Regions from separate parts of the Devosia sp. YIM 151766 genome, predicted to be linked through region 1. Evidence: predicted binding sites of a transcription regulator. Region 1 holds the regulator's gene; each other region holds the start of a gene.
The links. The regulator LexA, encoded in region 1, represses DNA repair genes until DNA is damaged. The targets are predictions, from matches to a motif close to TGTTCNNNNTGTGTTCNG.

Region 2: the regulator LexA is predicted to act here: its motif matches at 3,169-3,186, upstream of recA (recombinase RecA).
Region 3: the regulator LexA is predicted to act here: its motif matches at 3,216-3,233, upstream of O9Z70_RS15170 (ImuA family protein).

The regions. Positions count from the first base shown of each region.
Region 1 is NZ_CP127251.1:1,484,675-1,490,661, reverse strand. Features, by position in the region: gene trpD (anthranilate phosphoribosyltransferase) at 1-787, shown strand, start outside; gene trpC (indole-3-glycerol phosphate synthase TrpC) at 787-1,599, shown strand; gene moaC (cyclic pyranopterin monophosphate synthase MoaC) at 1,599-2,081, shown strand; gene O9Z70_RS07270 (molybdopterin molybdotransferase MoeA) at 2,078-3,280, shown strand; gene lexA (transcriptional repressor LexA) at 3,373-4,086, shown strand; gene O9Z70_RS07260 (IlvD/Edd family dehydratase) at 5,283-5,987, opposite strand, start outside.
Region 2 is NZ_CP127251.1:1,829,015-1,835,001, forward strand. Features, by position in the region: gene alaS (alanine--tRNA ligase) at 1-1,533, opposite strand, end outside; gene recA (recombinase RecA) at 2,012-3,085, opposite strand; gene araD1 (AraD1 family protein) at 3,371-4,366, shown strand; gene O9Z70_RS09020 (aldo/keto reductase) at 4,440-5,459, shown strand; gene O9Z70_RS09025 (DUF2237 family protein) at 5,469-5,864, opposite strand; gene cckA (cell cycle histidine kinase CckA) at 5,903-5,987, opposite strand, start outside.
Region 3 is NZ_CP127251.1:3,087,340-3,093,326, reverse strand. Features, by position in the region: gene O9Z70_RS15185 (serine hydrolase) at 394-1,767, opposite strand; gene ppa (inorganic diphosphatase) at 1,835-2,365, opposite strand; gene O9Z70_RS15175 (tellurite resistance TerB family protein) at 2,579-3,034, opposite strand; gene O9Z70_RS15170 (ImuA family protein) at 3,249-4,058, shown strand; gene O9Z70_RS15165 (Y-family DNA polymerase) at 3,943-5,610, shown strand; gene O9Z70_RS15160 (error-prone DNA polymerase) at 5,607-5,987, shown strand, end outside.

The sequences.
Region 1 (5,987 bases):
CATCGTGGGAACCGGCGGCGACGGCGTCGGCAGCCTCAATATCTCGACCGCCACGGCGCTGGTGGTGGCGGCGGCGGGCGTGCCGGTGGCCAAGCATGGCAACAAGGCCCTGTCGTCCCGCTCGGGCTCGTCGCAGGCGCTGGAGGCGCTGGGCGTGAAGCTGGACCTGACGCCCGCCGAAATCGGCGACACCATCGCCAAGGTGGGCATCGGCTTCATGTTCGCGCCCGCCCATCATCCGGCCATGCGCCATGCGGGCCCGGCACGCGCCGAGCTGGGCGTGCGGACGCTGTTCAACCTTCTGGGACCGCAATCCAATCCCGCCGGGGTGCGCCGCTACCTGCTGGGGGTCTATTCACCGCAATGGGTGGAGCCGGTGGCGGCGGCGCTGCTGGCCAATCGGGCGACCAAGGCCTGGGTGGTGCATTCGAGCGAAGGGCTGGACGAGCTGTCCACCTCAGGACCGAATTTCGTCGCCCAGATCGCCGATGGCGACCTGCGCAGCTTCGAGATCCACCCCGAACAGGTGGGATTGACGCTGACCGATCCCAAAGACCTGCTGGGGGGCGACCCGGCAGACAATGCAGCCGCCATCGTGGCCTTGCTGGAAGGTGCGCCGGGCGCCTATCGTGATACGGTGCTGCTCAATGCCGGGGCGGCGCTGGTGGTGGCGGACCGGGCGGCAAATATCGAAGATGGTATTGAACAGGCGCGCGCCGCTATCGATAGCGGCAAGGCCAGCGACACTCTCGCCCGCCTCGTGGCGGTTTCGAACGGACGAGCGTAATGACCGATATTCTCAAGCAGATCGAAGTTTATAAGCGCGAGGAAATCGCCGCGGCGAAATCCATGCGGCCCTGGGCGGAGGTGGTGGCAAAGGCGCATGACCAGCCGCCGCCGCGCGGTTTCGTCAAGGCGCTCAAGGACAAGCGCGCCAAGGGCCAGTATGGCCTCATCGCCGAGGTGAAGAAGGCCAGCCCCTCCAAGGGACTGATCCGGCCCGATTTCAATCCCGCCGCCATTGCCCGCGACTATGAGACCGCCGGCGCCGCCTGCCTTTCGGTGCTCACCGATGCTCCGAGCTTTCAGGGCTCGCCGAGCTATCTGATGGAAGCGCGCGCCGCCACCGCGCTGCCGGTTTTGCGCAAGGACTTCATGTTCGAGACCTATCAGGTGGCCGAGGCCCGCTCCTGGGGGGCGGATTGCATCCTGATCATTCTGGCCTCTGTCGACGACGATGCCGCGCGCTATCTGCTCGATTCGGCGAAGGAATGGGGCATGGATGCGCTGGTGGAGGTGCACGAGCAGATCGAGCTGGATCGGGCACTGGCGCTCGACGCCAAATTCATCGGCATCAATAACCGCAATCTGCGGACCTTCGAGACGACGCTGGACACCACCATCGCCCTGGCCGCCGGTATGCCCTCCGACGTGCTGCTGGTCAGCGAGAGCGGCATCGTCACCCATGACCAGGTGAAAATGCTGGACGAGCGCTGCGGCGTCGGCACCTTCCTGGTGGGCGAGAGCCTGATGCGGCAGGCCGATGTGGTCGCCGCGACCCGGGCGCTGCTGACGGGTGCGCCGGAATTGGTCCAGTAATGGCTGCGGACGACCTCACGCATCTCAACGAGAAGGGCGAGGCCCATATCGTCGATATCGGTGACAAGGCCGTTACCCGCCGCCGGGCCGTGGCGCAGGCGCGGCTGAGCGGAGAAGCGGCGACGATCGCGGCCATCCTGGCGGGCGATCTCAAGAAGGGCGACGCGCTGGCCGTGGCGCGGGTCGCGGGCATCATGGCGGCCAAGAAAACCGCCGAGCTCATTCCGCTCTGCCATCCGATTCCGCTGACCAAGGTGCGCGTGGACATCGCGCAGCGCGACGCGAATACCGTGGAAATCCTCGCCCTTGCCGAAACCAATGGCCAGACCGGTGTGGAAATGGAGGCGCTGGTGGCCGCATCGACCGCTGCCCTGACCCTTTACGACATGGCAAAAGCCCTGGATCGGGCCATGGTCGTCTCCGATATCTGCCTCGTGGAAAAATCCGGCGGCAAATCGGGCGATTTCGGGCGCGCGCCATGAGCCTTTTGCCGGTCGAGCAGGCGCGGGCCGCCATTCTCGCGCGGGTGCCGCCGGTCACCCCGGAAGAGGTGGCGCTGGCCGAGGCCGTCGGCCGGGTTCTCGCCGCACCGCTCATCGCCGCGCATGACCAGCCGCCCTTCGCTGCCAGCGCCATGGATGGCTATGCCATGCGTGCCGCCGATGTGACGTCCGCGGCAAATCTGCGCGTTATCGGCATGTCGCAGGCCGGCGCCGGTTTCGCCGGTGCGGTCGGGGCGGGCGAAGCCGTCCGCATCTTCACCGGCGCCCCGGTACCGCCCGGCGCCGATACGGTGATCATGCAGGAAGAGGCGGTGCGGGACGGCGATACCGTGCGTTTCACCGCCCCGGCCCGGCCGGGTCACAGCGTCAGGCCGAAAGGCCACGATTTCGCCACGGGCGATATCTTGATCGAGGCCGGATCGCGCCTGACGCCCATGCAGATCGCCGTTGCCGCGGCGGCCAATCAGGCCGGCCTCACCGTGGCGCGGCGGCCGCGCATCGGCCTCGTGGCCACAGGTGACGAACTGGTTCTCCCCGGAACGCCGCTCGGCCCCGACCAGATCGTGGCCTCGAACAGCGTCGGCCTCGCCGCCATGCTGGCGCCTTATGCCGAGACGATCACCGATCACGGCATTATCGGGGATGATGCCGGCCGGCTCCGCCAGAGCCTGGCCGATGCCTTCGACGCGGGGCCCGACATTCTCATAACCACCGGTGGCGCCTCGGTGGGCGAGCACGACCTGGTTCAGGACGCACTGAAATCGCTGGGGGTGACGCTGGATTTCTGGCGCATAAACATGCGGCCGGGCAAGCCGCTGATGTTCGGCACGCACGGCAAAACCCTGGTTTTCGGACTGCCGGGAAATCCGGTTTCGGCCATGGTGACCGCCATCGTCTTCATCAAGCCGGCTTTGCGGGCCTGGCTGGGCTATCGGGAGCCCGAGCATTGGCGCCTGCCGCTTGCCGGACCGACGCCGCCCAATTCGGCCCGCCGCCATTTCATGCGCGCCCGCCTGCGCCAGACCGGGACGGGACCGCAAATAATGCCGGTCTCCCAGACCGATAGCGGCCATACCTCCTCGCTGGCCTATGCCGACATGCTCATCATTCAGCCCGAACACGATCCCGGGGAGCAGGAGGGGGCGATGGTCGCGGCGCTTCCCATCGACGCATTCTAGCGGTTTGTAGCGCCTGAGCGGGGATGTTGCAGAACATAACTGGAACACGTATAGTCGTTCCGTCTATGTTCCGATTCTGGGGTTTGGGGCCAATGCTGACACGCAAACAACACGAACTGCTGATGTTCATCCATGAACGGATGAAGGAAAGCGGTATCCCGCCCTCCTTCGATGAAATGAAGGACGCCCTCGATCTTGCCTCCAAGTCCGGCATCCACCGGCTGATCACCGCGCTGGAGGAGCGTGGCTTCATCCGCCGGCTGCCGAACCGGGCCCGGGCGCTGGAAGTGATCAAGCTCCCCGATTCGATGAATCCGTCGCTGGGCGGCCGCAAGGCGCGCTTCGAGCCCGCAGTGATCGAAGGCCTTCTGGGCAAGGTTGCAGCGCCGCCGGCGCGGGGTGGCGCGGGGGAGGATTATGCTCGTCCGGTTTCCATTCCGGTCATGGGCCGGATCGCCGCCGGTACGCCCATCGAGGCCATCCAGACCCATTCGCACACCATCGCCGTCCCGCCTGAAATGCTGGGCGCGGGGGAGCATTACGCCCTCGAGGTCCGCGGCGATTCCATGATCGATGCCGGCATTTTCGACGGCGACACCGTGCTCATCAAGAAGCAGGATACCGCTTCGACCGGCGAGATCATCGTCGCGCTGGTGGATGAGGAGGAGGCCACGCTCAAGCGCCTGCGCCGCAAGGGCAATACCATCGCGCTGGAAGCGGCCAATCCGGCTTACGAAACCCGCATTTTCCCGCCGGACCGGGTACAGGTGCAGGGCCGGCTGGTCGGGCTGCTGCGGAAATATTAGCGGCCTCTGGGTCCACGAGCCATCGGCTCCTGCGCCTCTCCCCTGCCCGCGGTCGTGCACACAACCGAGCGCGGACCCTTGAGGCAGGTTATCGCCGAGCGGGTGGTGGCACCCCCTTCCCAGTCCGTCACCCTCGCGCTCGACGCGAGGGCTCTTGCGGCACCCCCACAAACACAACCCCCTCGCGTCAAGCGCGAGGGTGATGAACGGTGATTGGCCCACAGTCCATTTCGCGCGCTGATCTCGCATTTTTCCCAGTGTCACCCCCGCGAAAGCGGGGGCCTCGGTTTTCTTAACAGAGGTTCCCGCTGTCGCGGGAAGGACGCCGTGGTTGAGAAAGGCGATCCTGCCCTGCAGTCCCCCTTCTCTCCGACAGACATCCCCAATCAGGCCCCAAAGCCACATCTTATCCTTGGGTAGCCGCTTGCGCACACCAAGCGCAGGCACTGGAGGACGGCAATGCCTATAGTGCGGGCCCCTTCCCAGTTCGTCACCCTCGCGCGCGACGCGAGGGCTCTTGCGGCACCTCCAGCCCCCTCGTATCAAGCGCGAGGGTGACGAGCGGCGATTGGCGCAGTCCATTTCGCGCGCTGATCCCGCATTTTTCCTAGGGTCACCCCCGCGAAAGCGGGGGCCTCCGTTTTGTCAGCAGAGGTTCCCGCTGTCGCCAGAATGACGCCGGTTGAGAAAGGCGATCCTGCCCTGCAGTCCCCTCTCCTTCCCCGCGGATAGCGCCTCCCTGCTTGCAAGTGCGAAGGAAGCCGCTTCCGCCTCCTCCTCCAACTTATCCTCTCTCCTCTCGCTATCCCCTATCCTTGCCCCATCGTTCCCTGAGGCGCGGTCATGACGAGTGGTCGGGGGGCGATGGCAGGTGATATGGGGTCGCCCATATCTGACGCCATTTTTCTTGTCGCAGACCCATAAGCCGGGCTGCGGATCGCTCGGGCGGCGGCTGAATCGTTCGTCCAGGCAGAGTCGTGCGGCAGCAGCGCCGGCGTCTCACCCAGTCGATCAATACGGGCAGGAATGCCGGTATAGGCAAGGAAGATGGAACGCTGGCCTGTCACCCCGGCGGGGCGACGACCTCACCCTTTGCGCACCCTTTTTTTCGAGGTTCAGCCTCGCCGGGGTAGCCTTCATATAAAACCGGCCCCGCTTGTATCGGGGCCGGTCGAAATCGCCTGCGGTAAGCGCAATCAATGATTGTCGCGCGGCAGGCCCTCGGTCTGGGCGATGCGCTGATATTTGACCGCGGGGCGCAGCACGGCGCCGCTGCCGAGCTGATCGATGAGATCGCGCTGGATTTCCTGCCACGGGGTCTGGTGCTTGGGGAACTTATAGCCGCCCTCTTCTTCGAGAACCCGCCGGCGCTGCTCGATCTCGGCGTCGGAAATCAGGATATTGGCTTCGCCCTTGTTGAGGTCGATCCGCACCTTGTCGCCGGTCTTGAGGATGGCGAGATTGCCGCCGGCCGCCGCTTCCGGCGAGGCATTGAGGATCGAGGGCGAACCGGACGTGCCGGATTGGCGGCCATCGCCGATACAGGCGAGCGCATGCACACCCTTCTTGATGAGGTAATCGGGCGGCCGCATATTCACCACTTCCGCCGCGCCCGGATAGCCGATGGGGCCGGCGCCGCGCATGAACAGCAGGGTATTCTCGTCGATGTCCAGCGATGGATCGTCGATGCGCTGGTGATAATCCTCGGGGCCGTCGAAGACCACGGCCTTGCCCTCGAACATGCCGGGATGCGCCGGGTCGTTCAGATAGCGCTCGCGGAATTCCGGGCTGATCACGCTGGTCTTCATGATGGCATTGTCGAAGAGATTGCCGCGCAGCACCAGGAAGCCCGCTTCGGCCTTGAGCGGATTGTCGAAGGGCAGGATGACCTTGTCGTCCTC
Region 2 (5,987 bases), 340 kb from region 1:
GATGCTGCCCTGGTCGCCGACCTGGCCGCCGCTTTCGGCGTAGAACGGGGTCTGGTTGACCACCACCATGCCCTCCTGGCCGGCAGCGATGGTTTCCACCTCGACACCGTCGACCAGCAAGGCCGTGATCTCGGCTTCGGCAATCTCGGTTTCATAGCCGAGAAATTCGGTCGGGCCGAGCTTGTCCGCCAGGCCATACCACACCGCATCGGTGGCCGCTTCGCCCGAACCGGCCCAGTTCTTGCGGGCCTCGGCCTTTTGCTGGGCCATGGCGGCATCGAATCCGGCCTGGTCGACGCCGATATTGCGCGAGCGCAGGGCGTCCTGGGTCAGGTCGAGCGGGAAGCCATAAGTGTCGTAGAGCTTGAAGGCGGTCGCGCCATCGAGAATGGCGCCCTCGCCCAGTTCGGCGGTTTCGGCTTCGAGAATCTGCAGGCCACGGCCCAGCGTCTTGAGAAAACGCCCCTCTTCGAGCCGCACCGTTTCGGTGATCATCGCCTCGCCCCGGCTGAGTTCGGGATAGGCCTGGCCCATTTCCCGCACCAGCGTCGGCACCAGCTTGTGGATGACCGGCTCATTGGCGCCGAGCAGGGTCGCATGGCGCATGGCGCGGCGCATGATGCGGCGCAGCACATAGCCCCGGCCTTCATTGGAGGGCAGTACCCCCTCGGCGATGAGGAAGCTCATCGAGCGCAGATGGTCGGCAATGACGCGCAGGCTGCGATTGCCCGGCCCGTTCACATCGGCATTGGTGGCATTGGCGGCGGCGCCTATCAGCGCCTTGAACAGGTCGATATCGTAATTGTCATGCACGCCCTGCATGACGGCGGCAATGCGTTCCAGGCCCATACCGGTATCGATCGAGGGGCGCGGCAGCCCGCTGCGCGAGCCATCGGCATGCTGCTCGAACTGCATGAAGACCAGGTTCCAGATCTCGATCCAGCGGTCGCCATCCTCCTCCGGCGATCCCGGCGGGCCGCCCCAGATCTTGTCGCCGTGATCGTAGAAGATTTCCGAGCACGGCCCGCAGGGGCCGGTATCGCCCATCTGCCAGAAGTTCGACGCGGCGCCGAGGCGCACGATCCGGTCCTCGGACAGGCCGGCGATCTTCTTCCACAATTCAAGCGCTTCGTCATCGTCCTCATAGACGGTGACCATCAGCTTGTCCTTCGGCAGGCTCCAATCCTTGGTCAGCAGCGACCAGGCCAGTTCGATGGCCTGGGCCTTGAAATAATCGCCGAAGGAAAAATTGCCCAGCATCTCGAAAAAAGTGTGGTGACGCGCGGTGAAGCCGACATTGTCGAGATCATTGTGCTTGCCGCCGGCGCGCACGCATTTCTGCGCCGTGGTCGCGGTGGAATAGGGACGCTTTTCGACGCCGGTAAAGACATTCTTGAACTGCACCATGCCCGCATTGGTGAACATCAGCGTCGGGTCGTTGCGCGGCACGAGCGGGCTCGACGCCACTTCCTCGTGGCCATTGCGGGCGAAGTAGCCGGTAAAGCTCGAACGAAGATCGTTTACGCTGGTCATGCAGAGGCTTTCATGGCGAGCGGGCGAGACGACGCCCTTGAAGAAAAACGTGGCTTTTTATCGTGAGGGCGTCAGGTGTGTCCAGCCGCCGCCTGCGCTTAAAACACCGCAGCGCCTCCCGCCCCGCGACGTTAGCGTCATTCCGGCGCCTCGGCGGCCGATAATCGCCCCCAGAAACGGGTCGGACGCGGAGGGCGCGCCCTTTCCGGAGGAGCGGGGGGTTTTGGGACGGCCTCACGGCCCATAGTCCATATATGCAACACCCCGCCGCAGCCCGGCAGGACTACCATCAATGCCGCCCCTTCCCGGATCGTCACCCTCGCGCTTGACGCGAGGGCTTTTGCGGCAGACCCAACAAATACGGGCCCCTCGCGTCAAGCGCGAGGGTGACGGATGGGGTTTGGGACGGCCTCATGCCCACACTCCATATGCAAAAACCCCCGCCGGAGCGGGGGCAGATGCATGGGACCCTGGCAGGTCATTCGTCGCCGCTATCCTCGCTGCCGCCGCCGGCGACGAGCAGGACCTCGCCGAGCAGGCCAGAGCTTTCGCGGACGCCCTGTTCGATCGTATTGGCGATCTCGGGATTCTCCCGGAGGAATTGGCGGGCATTTTCCCGGCCTTGCCCCAGGCGCTGGCTCTCCCAGGAGAACCAGGCGCCGGATTTGTCGACAATGCCGGATTTGACGCCCAGATCGAGCAATTCGCCGGTCTTGGAAATGCCTTCGCCATACATGATATCGAATTCGACCTGGCGGAACGGCGGCGCCAGCTTGTTCTTGACCACCTTGACGCGGGTCTGGTTACCGACGATTTCCTCGCGATCCTTGAGCGCGCCGATGCGGCGGATGTCGAGGCGGACCGAGGCATAGAATTTCAGCGCATTGCCGCCCGTCGTGGTTTCGGGCGAGCCATACATGACGCCGATCTTCATGCGGATCTGGTTGATGAAGATGACGAGGCACTTGGACTTGGAAATGGACGAGGTCAGCTTGCGCATGGCCTGGCTCATCAGCCGCGCCTGCAGGCCCGGCAGGGAATCGCCCATTTCGCCTTCCAGTTCGGCGCGCGGCGTCAGCGCCGCCACCGAATCGACCACCAGCACGTCGATGGCCCCGGAACGCACCAGCGTATCGGTGATTTCGAGCGCCTGCTCGCCGGCATCGGGCTGGGAGATCAGCAGGTCATCGACATTGACGCCCAGCTTGCGGGCATAGATCGGGTCCAGGGCATGCTCGGCATCGACGAAGGCGCAGATGCCGCCGGCCTTCTGGGCCTCGGCGATGACATGCAGCGCCAGCGTGGTCTTGCCCGAGCTTTCCGGCCCGAAAATCTCGACGATGCGGCCCTTGGGCAGCCCGCCAATGCCCAGGGCGATATCGAGGCCCAGGGAACCGGTGGAAATCGATTCCACCTCGATCGAGGACGCCTCGCCCAGGCGCATGATCGAGCCCTTGCCGAAATTCCGTTCGATCTGGCTCAGCGCCGCGACGAGAGCCTTGTCCTTATCCATCGATCCACCTTCAACGACGCGAAGCGGCGAAGCTGCCATAATGCTGTCTCCTTATTTCACGCTCTCGAAGGTCACGCAACGAGAGGACCATTTAGTCGCTTGTGCAATTTCCGTGCTTTATTTGTTCTCATTTTGTTTCACCCCCGTCAAGAGACAAAAAGAGAACATTTGCACTTGGAGCCGGAAATCCATTGCCAACGCCGTACGCCGATTCTATGCGGCGGCGAACCGCCCATGCAAAAGTATGATTTTTAGCTGGACACTTTTGCCCGCTATGCGTTTTATGCCGCCATCCCCTGACGGGTTTCAGCCGAGGACCGCCCCATGCACTTGCTTCAATATCTGGACGACCAGCACAACCGCGCCGTCGGCGTGACGCTGAATGGCGAAACCCGCCGGGTGAACGGGGTCGCCAGCGTCTATGAACTGGTGCAGGCGGCGCTGACCGGCATTGGCGGGCTGCCATCGGCGGTCGAGGCACGCGGGCTGGGCCCGGCATTGGACAAGCTGGCGCTGGCCCGGGAAGGCCGGCTGCTGGCGCCGATCGACCATCCCGATCCGGCGCATCTGCATGTCACCGGCACCGGCCTGACCCATCTCGGCTCGGCCGCCACCCGCGACGCCATGCACAAGGCCAATGACGAAAAGCCGGATGCCGAGCTGACCGACAGCATGAAGATGTTCCGCATGGGCCTCGAAAACGGCAAGCCGGCGCCCGGCGAGCGGGGCGTGCAGCCGGAATGGTTCTACAAGGGCAATGGCCATATCGTCGCCAATCCCGGCCAGCCCATCCCCTCCCCCGCTTTCGCGCTCGACGCCGGTGAAGAACCGGAAATTGCCGGCATCTATGTCATCGGTCCCGATGGCCGGCCCTACCGGCTCGGCTTCGCCCTGGGCAACGAGTTTTCCGATCACGTGACCGAGCGGATCAATTATCTCTTCCTGGCACATTCCAAGCTGCGGTCCTGCTCCTTCGGCCCGGAATTGCTGGTCGGCGATCTGCCGCGCCATATCGAGGGCACTTCGCGCATCATCCGCGACGGCGAAATATTATGGCAAAAGCCGTTCCTCTCCGGCGAGGACAATATGAGCCACACCATCGCCAATCTCGAATATCACCACTTCAAATATGACCTGTTCTGCCAGCCCGGCGACGTGCATGTGCATATGTTCGGCACCGCCACGCTGAGCTTTGCCGATGGGATTTCCACCCGGCCCGACGATGTGTTCGAGATCGAGGAAAGCCAGTTCGGCCTGCCGCTGCGCAATCCGCTGCGGCTGGAAGCGGAAAAGCCGGTGAATATCGGGGCTTTGTACTGACGGCCCGGTCCCGACCCATCTTTACTCGAAACACCTGACATGTCAGTTATCCGCCAATATTGGGGAGGATGATATGGCTCCGCGCCGTTTCGAGAAACGCCGGGTCGGCCAGACCGATCTGGAAGTGACCACATTGGGTCTGGGCTGTGCCTCCCTGGCCGGGATTTTCAGCGCCGTTCCCGCCGAGCAGGCGCGGGCGACCATCGCCCATGCCCTCGATCTCGGCGTGGATTATGTCGATACCGCCCCCCAATACGGGCTTGGCCTCTCCGAGCATCTGGTCGGCGAGGCGCTGCGCGAGCGCGATAGGCGGCCGATCATCTCCACCAAGGTCGGCCGGCTGCTGCGGCCGGTGCCGCCCGGACAGGTGGGCAAAGGCAATTGGGCCCATCCCCTGCCCTTCAACCAGCATTATGATTATTCCTATGACGGGGTGATGCGTTCCTTCGAGGACAGCCTGCAACGGCTGGGGCTCGACCGGATCGACATCCTTTACGTTCACGATATCGGCGTCTACACCCATGGCGAAGCGGCCAACAAGTTGTTATGGGCGCAGCTCGAAAGCGGCGGTTACCGGGCCTTGCGCGAATTGCGCGACAGCGGCACGGTCAAGGCCATCGGGTTCGGCGTCAATGAATGGCCGGTATTGATGGACGCCTTGGCCCTGGGCGATTGGGACGTGTTTCAGCTGGCCGGGCGCTATACGCTGCTGGAGCAGACCTCGCTCGATCCCTTCCTCACCGCCTGTATCGCGCGCCAAGTCTCAGTGGTGATCGGCGGCCCGTTCAATTCCGGCGTCCTGGTGGGCGGCGACAAGTTCGATTATGCCAAGGCGCCCGAGGGCGTTTTCGCCAGGGTCCGGGCCATCGAGGCGGTGTGTCGGGATTTCGGCGTGCCGCTGCCGGCCGCCGCCCTGCAATTCCCCCTCAACCATCCGGCCGTCTGCAATGTCCTGCCCGGCCCGCGCTCGCCGCAGGAACTGGACGGCATTCTCGATTGGTGGGACGCCGATATCCCCGACGCGCTATGGACGGCGCTCGCCGACCAGGGCCTGCTGGCGCCGGGCACGCCGGTTCCGGGCGGCATGGTCTGAGGGCGATTGTTAATTGAGGTCCAGGGCGTAAGCCTTGAGGATTTCAAGCGGAATGAGTTCCAGCACCTGCTGATTGGTGGCGCGCAGATAGAGGCGCGGCGCCTTGCCCGCCGCATGGGCCTGGGCCCAGCGTCCGGCGACCAGGCACCAGCGATTGCCGGCAACCAGGCCGGGAAAGGCGAATTCCGGGCGCGGCGTCGAAAGATCGTTCCCCACGCTGGCCGAATAGGCCAGGAATTCGTCGCTCGCCTCGATACAGACCAGATGCACCGCCGCATTGTCCGCTCCCGCCGCGCAATAGCCCGTGCGGAAGAAACCGGTCAGCGGATTGTTCGAGCAGGGCTGCAACGGCTCGCCCAGCACGTTGAACTCGACAGGCCCCTCGAAGCGCGGATGGACATTCACGGCACGTCTCCTGCGGGTGGCGGCACAGTCCGCGCCCTCTATCGCTCCTTGTCCAGCCGCTGCAGCACTTCCTTGACCTTGGAATTGATCTGGTCGAGCGAATAGGGCTTGGGCAGGAAATCG
Region 3 (5,987 bases), 1.6 Mb from region 1:
GGGGAAGCTCCGGGCCTTTATTTTTAGAGTGCTTCGGCTTCTCGGGACGTGAGACCCTTAGCCCCCTCCCCCTTGAGGGGAGGGAAGGGGAGGGGGTGCTGCGGTTCCTACACATCCGGCAGCCTCGTCCCTGGCTCCGACACCCCCACCCTCATTCCCTCCCCTCAAGGGGGAGGGAGGCGCAGGAGCCACCGATCCTGTCGCCGCAGCAAGCACCCATTCCCACTCAGGGGGGAGGGGACAAGCTCACCATGAGGTCGATGAGAGGGCGGAGGCTCAAGGGGAATCGCGCTCGCTAGGCATTCCGGACTCTATCAAGACCTTATCCCGAGCCATCGCAGACCTCATGGTGAACTTGTCGAACCACGAGGTCGGGAGCCCCGATGACCCGACCTATTCCAGCCGCAGTGCCGGCATGTCCTGCCCGTTCTGGTGCAGGGTCAGCGCCTTGGCCTTGCCCGCTTCCACCTCGAAGCTGATCTGGGCGTCCACCACGCGATAGAAGAAATCCGTTTCGCTTTCCGGGAAAATCTCGAAACGCTGCTGTCCGGTCAATTGCGCGAACAGCCGGTCATCCTCATTGCTGATGGAGAGGACCACCCCCGGAGCCAGCAGATAATCGCCGGCATAGATCGGCAGGATCGCCGGATCGATATCCACGGCGCTGCGCAATTGGGGCTGCTGGCGCAGCGGCAGGGCCGGATCGAGCAGGTGCAGGCCGATATCCTCGATGCCGGCCTCGGTCACCATGTTGGACAGCACCACGACGCCATTGCCGCTCTGGCGCTCGAAGCCGGCAAAGCTGCGGAAACCGGCGGTAATGCCATTGTGCCAGACGATGTCGGCCTGGCCGCTATCGGTGATGAACCAGCCCAGCCCGATGGCATCGCCGCCGGCCGGCCGGGTGCGCGCCAGCATGGTCTGGAAGGCGGGGGTCAGGGGCGTCTCCACCGCGCCGCTGGCGGCGGCGATGAACTTGGCCATGTCGGCGCTGGTGCTCAACAGGCCGCCGGTCGGGGCGAAGACGTCGAAATCCCAATGCGGCACGATTTCGCCGGCGGCATTATGACCGCTGGCCATGGCTGGCTGTGCCGCGCCGGTCAGCGCCAGCATGGATTCCCGCATGTCGAGCGGGGCGAGAATTTGCGTCTCCAGCAATTGGGCATAATCGGCATTGCCGACATGTTCGATGGCCAGCGCCAGCAAGGCCGTGCCGGCATTGGAATATTCGAAGCTCTCCCCGATCGGCCGGGGCAGGTCGTAATCAGCCAGCCAGGCCAGGAGGCCCTCGGCGCCATAGCCGGAATAGGGATTTTCGAGGCCATTGGCCGCCAGGTCATCGGGCAGGCCGGAGAGACCGGCGCTATGGGTGGCCAGATCGAAGGCGGTGATGGCCCTGTCGCCCTCTTGCGGCAGGATGGTGCCCGGGGGCAGATAATCGGCGATGGGCGCATCGAGATCGATGCGGCCGGCATCGACCAATTGGGCCAGCAGCAGATTGGTGAAGACCTTGGTGAGCGAGCCGGTTTCGAACAGCGTGTGCTCGTCCACCGGCACGGCGCTGTCGGCGATGAGCGTGCCATGGGAGACGAAGCGGGTTTCCCCGTTCTCGATGACGGCGACGGCAATGCCCACATTGGCCCGGTCGCGGCCGATGCGGTCGCTCAAAATCTGGGCGATCTCGGCATCGGACGGCATGGCCGCCTCCTGGCCAAGGACCGGTGTGGCGAGCAGGGCGGCAAGAGCCAGGGGGGCGAGTGGCTGCATGAAAAAGGCCTCCGGCAGTGCAAGGATCTTCTCCCTACAACGCCGCAGGCCGGAATTGGATCGGGAATCAGCCGTTCTTGGCCATGTCGATGGATTTGAGGATCACCTCGCGGGCCGCATCGATACCCCCGATATGGTCGATGCGGGCCCATTTGCCGGGTTCGAGATCCTTGTAATGGGTGAAGAAATGCTTCACCCGTTCGAGCTGAATTTCCGGCAGGTCGGCGATATCGGCGATATTGTCATACATGCGGGTCAGCTTGGAGATCGGCACGGCGATGATTTTTTCGTCCTGGCCGCCATCGTCTTCCATGAACAGCACGCCGACCGGGCGGGAGCGCACCACGGCGCCGGGCACCAGCGGACGGGAATTCATCACGATGACGTCGAGCGGATCGCCGTCGCCGCACAAAGTATGGGGCACGAAGCCGTAATTGCCCGGATAGCGCATGGGCGTATAGAGGAAGCGGTCGACGAACAGCGCGCCGGAATCCTTGTCGATCTCATATTTGATCGGCTCGCCACCCAACGGCACTTCGATGATGACATTGAGGTCGTCGGGCACATTCTTGCCGGTGGGGATCGCGTCGATATTCATGGTCTAGCCTTGGTCGCCGGGAGGGGACGGAATGGAGGCAGGTTCTGCCCACAAAGACTGTCAAAGGCAAGCCGCAAATCCGCCGCACCCGATAGGGATGGCCCGCGGCGCTTAGGTTTTTCCGGAGAGAAGCCGAATGCGGGCCGATGTGGGCGGATGATGGCGGCGGCAGGGCTCAAGGTTAACAATGTGCTCACCATATCGGTGTCGGCGTCATTGTTCGGGGCGGACCAAGCTCGTCTGGGCGCGGACCTGATTGCGCAGAATGGTGCGGTCGCGGCCGGACACGCCGATCAGTTCGGCGACGCGCCAGACCATGTTGTCTTCCAGTTCATGGTTCTTGCGGTCGGCGAAGACCACGGCCCACATCATGCGGACGATCTCGATGCGATCCTCCAGGTCGAGTCGGGCCAAGTCCTTGGTGAATTTATAGAAATCCACCGCTTCGGCATCGCGCTTGGCGGCGTCGCGGATCAGTCGGTCCACGGCGCCTTCTTCGAGATCATAATGGCCCATCAGCGCGACGCGAATGGCCTCGCGTTCCGCTTCCTGCATGACCCCGTCCACGGCGGCCAGATGCACCAGCAGGGCGGCGACCGCCAGTTTGGGGTCGGAAAGGTCGACCGGCGCTTCCGGCTTGCCGAACAGGCGGTTCAGGGCCTCGAACATGGGAGCTCCGTCGGGATAGGGTTTCGAATAGCCGCGGGCCGGCGGCTTGAGACTTAGCCATAAGTGGCGCCGGCTCAATGGCTTGGCCGGATTTTCACGCGGTCTTGAGCGCTGCTGATGCGCCCATGTCACAGCGGGTGCTGCAAAAGGGACTCGACTCTCGGCAGAATCGGAGTCTAAATGTTCCCGTTTTGTTCACTAAGACGGTCGCGCCATGCAGACCCCGAGCCGCCAGCAGCGCCTTGCCGCGCTGCGGGATGTCATTGCCGATATCGAGCGCAAGCCGGCTTTGCTGGAGCCGCGCCATGCGGATTCGCCCGCGGCTGACGGGGCTTTTCCGGCTTTTTCGGGCGGGCTGGTGCAGGAAGTGTTCACCGATGCGGTGCGCAATGGCGGGGCCAGCCTGGCCTTTGCGCTGGGCCAGGGAAAGGGGCTGCTCACCGCCCGGCGTCCGGCCCTGATCTTCCTGCAACTGGCCGGAGACGGGCGGTTCTTCGGGCTGCCCTATGGGCCGGGCCTGAGCCATTTCGGGGTCGATCCGGCGCAGGTGATCATCGTGCGCCCTGCCGATATGGGAGAATTGCTCTGGGCGGCCGAGGAGGCCCTGGGCTGTGCCGCCGTGGCGGGCATCGTCGCCGAAATCGGGGCAATGCCGGCTCCGCTTGATTTCACCGCCAGCCGGCGCCTCAGCCTGCGGGCGGCCGAAACCGGCACCTCGCTGTTTTTGCTGCGCTACGGCACCGGGCGCGAGGCCAGCGCGGCGCATTTGCGCTGGCATCTCGCGCCCGGACGCAGCGCCCGCCAGCGCCACGATCCCGTCGCCCCCGGCGCGGCGCGCTGGCATTTGCGGCTGGAGCGCGGGGTGACGGTCAGGCGTCAGGGTAAATGGTTGCTGGAATGGACGGAAAATGGCTTTGCAAGTCTCCCTGCTCGGTCCCATGGGCCGGATCGGCTCGGCGCCGGAAAGGCGCTTTCTCGGGCTGTTCCTGCCGCATTGGCCGACCGACTATCTCAAACGGCGTGATGCCAATCTCAAGGCGCCCCTGGCGCTGTACGAGCGGATCAAGGGCGGACTGCGCCTGGCGGCCATCGATGCCGAGGGCATGCGGCTGGGACTGCGGCAGGGCATGAACCTGGCCGATGCGCGGGCTCTGGTGCAATCTCTGACCGTTCTCGAACTCGATCGTCCCCTGCTGGAAGCCGGCTTTGCCGATTTTGCCGACTGGCATTCCAATCTGAGCCCGCTGGTTTCGGTGCTGGCCGATAGCGCGCCCTATGGCGACCTGATGCTCGACATTACCGGGGTCAGCCATCTTTTCGGCGGCGAGGCCGCCATGCTGCGTCTGGCGCTGACGCGCCTCCGGGCATTGAATTACAGCGTGGCCGGCGCCATCGCGCCCACGATCGGCGCCGCCTGGGCTGTGAGCCATTTCGCCCGCAGCCAGGTTCTGCCGCTTGCGGCGCTGGAAAGCGGGCTCGATGTCCTCCCGGTCCATGCCCTGCGGCTCGACGAAAAGCAGGTCGCCACGCTGGTGCAGATGGGCCTCGACAATATCGGACAGCTCCGCAATCGGCCGCGAAAGCCGCTGCAGGCGCGGTTCGGTGCGTCCCTGCTCACCCGGCTCGATCAGGCCTATGGGCTGATCGAGGAAAGGATGGCGCCGCGCCTGCCCATGGTCGAGCATGCCGTCGAACGGCGCTTCGCCGACCCGATAGCGCTGCTGGACGACGTGCTGGCCGCCACGCATGACCTGGCCGTCAAGCTGGCCTGTCATCTCGAGCAGCACGGGCTGGGCGCCCAGAGCTTTCATCTGTTTCTCTATCGCGTCGACCACAAGGTCATGACCCTTTCGCTCAATGCGTCACGGCTGACCCGCGACCCGGCCCATATTACCGGGCTGTTCCGCCATCGCGCCCAGCGGCTGCAAGGCGAATACGATGCCGGCTTCGGCATCGACATGGTGCGGCTGGCGGTCAGTTCCACCGATCGGCTCGATGCGGAGCAGAAAGGGGCTTTCGCGGCGCCCAGCGGGCTCGAGGATATCGATCGCCTGCTGGACAGGCTGGGCAGCCGGTTGGGCAGTGAGGCGGTTTTGCGCAGCCAGTCAATCGCCAGCCATGTTCCCGAACGGGCTGCAAGATTGGTGCCGGCCGTGGCGATGGCGGCGGAAAATCCGGTCGAGCCGCCGCCCCTCATGCGGCCCTTGCGGCTTTTGCCGCAGCCCGAACCGGTGATGGTCAATGCCGAAGTGCCCGATGGCCTGCCCGGCTCGATGGTCTGGCGGCGGCAGGTTTACCGGCTGGTCAAGGCGGCGGGGCCGGAACGGATCGGCGCCGAATGGTGGCGCAGCGGCCAAAGGCTGGCATTGGTGCCGGAAGAGAAACCGGACAAGGACCCGCAATCCAGCCAACCAATACCCTATATTGCCGACCTGCCGCTTTTCGATCCCGAGGCCGGAACGCGCGATTATTACGTGGTGGAAGACGAAGAAGGCCGCCGTTTCTGGCTATTCCGCCTCGGCCTTTATGGCGGAGAAATCCTGCCGAGCTGGTATCTGCACGGATTTTTCCCATGAGCCGGATCGTCGGACTCAAAAGACCGGAAACGGCACCGCCGCCTTCCCCCATGGCCGCGCCTTTCTATGCCGAGCTGGTCACCACCAGCAATTTCTCCTTCCTGCGCAGCGGCTCGCATCCCGAGGAATTGGTCAGCGCCGCCATGCATATGGGGCTCCCTGCCTTGGGCCTGTGCGACCGCAACAGCTTTGCCGGGGTGGTGCGCGGCTATGTGACGGCGCGAGACAACCAGGCGATCGCTCCCGATTTCCGCTATCTGGTCGGGGTACGACTGTGCTTTGCCGATGGCACGCCCGACATCGTCGCTTATCCGACCGACCGGATTTCCTATGGGCGGCTGTGCAAGCTGCTGACCCTTGGCAATAGACGCGGCGAG